DNA from 2 places in the Paenibacillus segetis genome. Region 2 is predicted to be linked to the other one. Evidence: a T-box and tRNA genes for the amino acid it is inferred to sense, from the RefSeq annotation. Region 2 holds a T-box; the other holds one or more tRNA genes.
What was found. The T-box of region 2 lies ahead of IEW05_RS19360 (valine--tRNA ligase). A T-box ahead of a tRNA ligase gene usually reads a tRNA of that ligase, here a tRNA-Val.
Positions count from the first base shown of each region.

Region 1: it has a tRNA-Val gene. The T-box ahead of IEW05_RS19360 (valine--tRNA ligase) is inferred to sense a tRNA for this amino acid. The anticodon was not compared.

Region 1 is NZ_BMFT01000001.1:2,830,289-2,833,439, reverse strand. Features, by position in the region: gene IEW05_RS13280 (polysaccharide deacetylase family protein) at 1-229, opposite strand, end outside; gene IEW05_RS13275 (hypothetical protein) at 463-666, opposite strand; gene IEW05_RS13270 (sporulation protein YjcZ) at 1,112-1,222, shown strand; gene IEW05_RS13265 (aspartyl-phosphate phosphatase Spo0E family protein) at 1,413-1,556, opposite strand; tRNA gene IEW05_RS13260 (tRNA-Val) at 1,921-1,993, opposite strand; gene IEW05_RS13255 (GNAT family N-acetyltransferase) at 2,668-3,114, shown strand.
Region 2 is NZ_BMFT01000003.1:24,975-28,125, reverse strand. Features, by position in the region: gene IEW05_RS19365 (LysM peptidoglycan-binding domain-containing protein) at 58-1,281, shown strand; T-box leader at 1,442-1,698, shown strand; gene IEW05_RS19360 (valine--tRNA ligase) at 1,812-3,151, shown strand, end outside.

The DNA.
Region 1 (3,151 bases), on a different contig from region 2:
AAAAGGTAGCTTTTGCTTGATATTGGTCCAAAACCTCCAGGATTTTTGGCGTTTGCTTACGATCTGGACCATCATCGAACGTAAAAGCAATCGTCTTTTTCTGAGTGGGTACCTCCCAAACGATGTCGCCTCGCTCCTCATAATAGCTCCTGTCTTTAACAACCTGCGATGTAGGCGAAGCAACAGCATTCCCACTGTATATCGACATGGTTACGAGCAGAATCAGCATAGTTTTGAATTTAAGCATCGATACCGTTTCCTCCAATATAAATACTGTTTAATCACATGTTTAGCTATTTTGCTTCATTGGAGTTATTTTATCCTCATTGGAGATTATTAACGGAAAACCACGATTTAAATACCATAACCGGATTTCCACTTGGATCATGCTGATTTAGAAAGCAAAAACCCCTGAAGCAAAATGCCTCAAGGGTTATTCATTAGGATCTGCAATGGTTATTTTTAATCTTCTCTTTGAGTGGTATTTTGCTCTCTCATCATGTGATGATAGTGGTAATGATGGTGATGATGATGATGGATGAAGTGTTGGCCTTGTTGTTGACCATGGGTATGAAAATGAGGTTGATGCATATGTTCATGTCCGTGATGATATGGTTGGGGATCCCTTTGCTGAGATCCTAGTACGTTATAGTTTTCCTGATTCATTGATTTTCTCCTTTCGTCTATGGTTAATTCATATTATGTCTAGACAGGATTAGTGACACTTGACCTAAATAAATTGGGCTGCCTATAGTCACCAATAGGTGGCTTTTTTGTGTAGCAGGGAAATACTTCTTTCGTCGAATAGTGATGAGGATAGGGGGAGATACGATAGAGGAGCAAGCAGATGTACTGAGATAAGAAGAAATTTGTAGGTACCAAGCATCTTAATGGGTGCTTTTTTATTTGTGGAGACAACGCTACAGGTGGGAGCACAAAAAGGGTGCACACAAACAAAGGGTCGTACCTTCAGAGGTAAGACCACCAAACTTGTAATACAAGCACTGATAATTTAGACAGTATAATAAGCCTAGAGTAGTACAATAAGCCCAGTCGATTAAGCTACATTAGAATATGATGAAATGTACGCAAAATACAAGGAGGGAAACACATGGGTGAAATAGGTGGAATTGGTTGTGGCATTGGTGGAGCATTTACATCAACTGGGGTTATCTTGGTTCTGTTCATTCTTCTTGTTATCGTTTCCTGTGCATTTATTTGATTAGTTTGGAATCCATTTGTACAGAGCTCTGCTGACTTCGGTCGGTGGAGTTTTGTCGTTTAAAATTAATATAACTGAAACTATCTAATAGCAAACCTTAATTCTCGTAGTTTGTTTATTGAAAATCACCTTTTATATCATTACTTAAAGGAGCCGCTTTCGCGACTCCCTTTGATCAACTGATTACTTTTTATTTATGCAACTTATAGTATTCATTTAATGCATCATCTAGTTGTTGACTTACTCTTATAACTTCCTGATCGATCAACCGTTTATAGGTCGATAGCTGGTTTAACTCCAAGCGGAGTTCTTCAATTCTACGGAATAAATCCAAACTGAACAGCTCCCAATCTAAAAAGTATTTATTTTAGACGTTCGCTGTCGACAGGCGTCCGTGATTGCGGATCTCACCATAGTACTGTCCGCACCAGGACTATAGTGATAATATATAATTCGATAAAAAACTACTTAATTCCTCCTAAATAGATAAATTATGTAAAATGATGTTGGGATTAGTGTATAAAAAAGGATCATTGATGTAAGAAAAAGATACATATAAATTCAAAATAAAATTTTTGAATTATTTGTAGGAAGGTTATTAATGGGTTTACAAAACCCGCCCCCAAATCACAAAAAGCAGTATTATATATAAACAAGCAAAAACCCTTGAAGCCAATGGCCTCAAGGGTTTCCTAGTATGATCTGCAGTGGGTTCGAACCACTGACCCCTACCCTGTCAAGATAGTGCTCTCCCAGCTGAGCTAGCAGATCATGAATATAGCGAAGATAAAATTTATATTATCAGGATGATAGGGTTATGTCAAACTATTTTCAGCACAACTTCCCGTCTATACAAGCGTATAAAGCAACTCACCAGAGACAACAATGAGTCATATACGACGATAAAAGAAAGTAGGTTGAGTGGATATGATACGTAACATTAAACTATCTCGTCATTGTAGACAAGAGTGGGTTGTATATATCCGAATGGTTTTAGTTATGGGGTGTGTAAGTGTAACGCTTCTATTGATTAGTGGATGTAGTTTATCGCCCGATTCTGAGACCCTGCAGCGGCAATCAAAAACACTAATAGACACCAGTCCTTCGGTGTCGGACGGAGTATATGCTCCAACTATAATAGGAGATGTATATTCAAAAGAGTAACTTTTTCTATTTCATAATCAATCTTCGTCCCATTTGCGAGAATAGCCTTTTTTAGTTGTATAGTACATCAGTAGGATTAACACTACAGCAATTAACACAGATGCAGCAATGGTCACTCCAAAGATCATAATTCATGACAACTCCTCTCCAAAGTTATAATAAAGTTGGACAGTTTAACTATACATGACAACCGATTTTTTGTATAATGATGCAACTTAAGAGTACTTTATATGACTTAGAATAAAGTTATAAAAGACAACAATGGAGGGGAATCTGTAGGGATGACTGCTGCTAAAATTATACACGTAGAAAATAATGAGCAATTGGAGAAATGCCTAGATATTCGTAAGGAAGTGTTTGTAAAGGAACAGATGGTTCCGATTGATCTGGAGATCGACGAGTTTGATGTGTTAAGCCCGGACGTACATCATGTGTTGATCGAGCAGGACGGAGTTTATGCCGCTACGGGGAGACTGACCTATTATAAGGATAACTCGGCTAAAATGCAGAGAATCGCTGTTCGTCAAACGTTTCGTTCTCAAGGCATTGGAAGAATACTGCTACTCGCACTTGAAGAACTTGCCCGTGAACTAGGACTGAGCAAATCCGTTCTTGATGCACAATGTCAAGCCGAATCATTCTATAGCAAACTAGGTTATGTGACGATCTCAACTGAACCTTTCGATGATGCAGGCATACCCCATGTGCGAATGGAGAAGCCTCTTTAAGTAGTTGAACAGCAGATGTTATATATCCTTTGTAATA
Region 2 (3,151 bases):
ATGAAAATGTATCGATGCAAAATCATGTTTGGATATGCTGAAAGGAGGTAATTGCTCTTGGTTGATCAATCCTACGGATTGCGATTCGATATTTATGAACGTGTTCATTTATCGGATGATGTGATCGGCATTGAGGAATTGGAAGAAATTGAACTTTACCCGAAAATTCAGGTTATTCCCGGTGAAGAATATGCCGCGCTTCGCGGACATTTGCTGTTGTCGGGGCTATACCGCGGAGAGGGGGAAACTCGCGAATTAGAGCATTGGATTCCTGTGGAAATCACCATTCCACTCAGCCGGGTGAACCGGTTGGAGGATATCGCAGTGGAAATTGAGAATTTTGATATCGATCTTCTTAGTGCCCGTAGCTTGAATATTACAGGCGTTCTTTCCCTGCAAGGAATCGAGACTTCCTCATTGGTAACCGAGACTCAGGACTGGGGGGGGAGAGAATTTGTTGCCGCCCACGATACAGTACCGGAGAATCGGAATGATCAAGATTCTGCTGAGTTTACGGAAGAGTCCTCTGAGGATCGGGATCCGGACGAGCAGGCAGAAGTTTTGTCGTGGACGGAGGATTCCTCTGCTTTATTGTCACCGACATTATGGGCGGACAAGGAATATGATACTTCGGAGCTGGTAGAAGTAACCGCAGTACCAGAGTATGCTCAAGAATCTGGGAGTAATGTCTGGTTTAAGCAGGAGGTTTTTTCGCCAGTCGAAACTACCCCTCGGGTGAATGATTCTGCTGAAGCAACAGAAGTTGCGGAAATCTCGGAGGCAGAGTTAAGCTCTGTTGATATGGAGACCGAGGATGTTGTTCCCGTGGACGCCGAGGTAGATCTAGAAGTGTCAGAAGATGTACATGCGGACTTGGAAGCTGTTGCTGTATTGCAGCAAGAAGAAAAGAAAGAAATGAAAATTGCACTAGGAAGTAAGAAGAATAGTGAAGCCGAACAGGAAAATAGTTTTGGTATAACTAAGTTTTTACCTAGCAAACGTATAGTTGAGGAAGTAAATACTGTACCAGAAAAGGTAGAGGAGCAATCTGAATCTACGACAGAACCTAGGGATACCGAGGAAGTATACTGGAAAAACCTATTTATTGGTAATGTAGATGAGAAGACTCCTTTCCGTAAAGTAAAGCTTGTTATCGTACAACGAGAAGAAACACTGGATGATATCGCACAACGATACCATCTTAGCTTACGTGAGCTTCAACTTTATAACCGTTTGCCTGAACAGAATTTATCAGAAGGTCAAGTGCTTTACATTCCATAATAAGTATCCTCCTGCGCAACATATGCGCAGGTTTTTTTATTGGGACAGGGGGGACAGGCTCTTTGTCTCACTCGAAACATGATCGCAGAACAACAACACGTTCGCAGGTCGTTATATTGACTCAAAAGCCTTTCCAAGTTATGATGTTATAGATAAACTTTGAAAGACTTGGAACGGGAAGAGTAGGCAGTAAACCCTTCAGAGAGCGGAATTGTGTCGCTGAAAGATTCCGTAGGAAATAGCTGATCGAAGTCGCCCGGGAGTCGCCTGTTTGAGCTATAAATGTTAGAATGGGCCGGCAAGCAGCCGTTATCTGCATATGAGTGTCACGAATCAAAATCCGTTATCCTTGTAGAAGGCGGAAATGATGCGTGAAACAAAGGTGGTACCGCGAAAGTAAAGCCTTTCGTCCTTTGAGACGAGGGGCTTTTTGTGTTTTCTGCCTTTGTGAAGCAATGCGGAGACACCCTTTCTCAGGATAAGCTTATTTTGCTATGGTAATGCTTAAATGTAACGGAGGTTGATTAATAATGACAGAAAATCAAGAGCAACATTCATCGGCGGATATGCCAACAACGTATGATCCTAAAGCGGCCGAGCAGAAATGGTATCATTATTGGATGGAAGGTGAGTTTTTTAAAGCCGGCCAAAGACCAGATGCGAAACCCTACACGATCGTTATTCCACCGCCAAACGTAACGGGTATGCTCCATATTGGGCATGCGATGGACTTTACGTTGCAGGATATTCTGATCCGGACCAAAAGAATGCAAGGTTATGACGCACTTTGGCTCCCTGGTTCAGACCATGCGGGGATTGCGACGCAAACAAAAGTAGAGCAGAAATTACGGGAACAAGGTCTGACACGCTATGATCTAGGGCGTGAGAAGTTCCTAGAGAAAGTATGGGAATGGAAAGATCAATACGCTAATACGATTCGTGAGCAATGGGCCAAAATGGGCTTGTCTCTCGATTATTCGCGTGAGCGGTTTACACTTGACGAAGGTCTCTCACAAGCGGTTCGTGAAGTGTTCGTTAAGTTATACGAGAAAGGGCTTATTTATCGGGGCAAGTACATCATTAACTGGGATCCTGCAGCTCGTACAGCAATTTCAGATATCGAAGTTGAGTACAAAGAGGTTAACGGCCATCTGTATCATCTTCAATATCCACTCAAGGACGGAAGCGGCTTTATTACCGTAGCTACCACACGTCCAGAAACGATGCTGGGAGATACGGCTGTGGCTGTACACCCTGAGGACGAACGTTATTCCCACCTCATTGGCAAATCACTAATTCTGCCAATCATAGAGCGGGAGATTCCGATTATTGGTGACGAGTATGTAGAAAAGGAATTTGGTAGTGGCGCGGTTAAGATTACTCCGGCGCATGATCCAAATGACTTTGAAGTGGGACTTCGACATGATCTTCCTCAAATCACCGTAATGGATGAAAGCGGAACGATGAACGGAGCTGCTGGTAAATATCAAGGCTTAGATCGTAGTGAATGTCGTAAGTTGATTGTAAAGGATCTTCAGGACATGGGAGTTCTGATTAAAATTGAAGATCATGTGCATCAAGTGGGCCACAGTGAACGGTCAGGCGCTGTTGTAGAGCCCTATTTGTCAACGCAATGGTTTGTAAAAATGAAGCCGCTAGCTGAGGCTGCTATTGCAGCACAAAAAAGTGGCAAAGGTGTTAACTTCATACCAGAACGGTTTGATAAGGTATATTTGCAATGGATCGAGAATGTTCGCGATTGGTGTATTTCCCGTCAATTATGGTGGGGCCATCGTATTCCAGCCTGGTATAGTGAATCAACCGGAGAAATGGTTGTAGCTCATAGCGAGGAAGAGGCTCGTGCAAAATT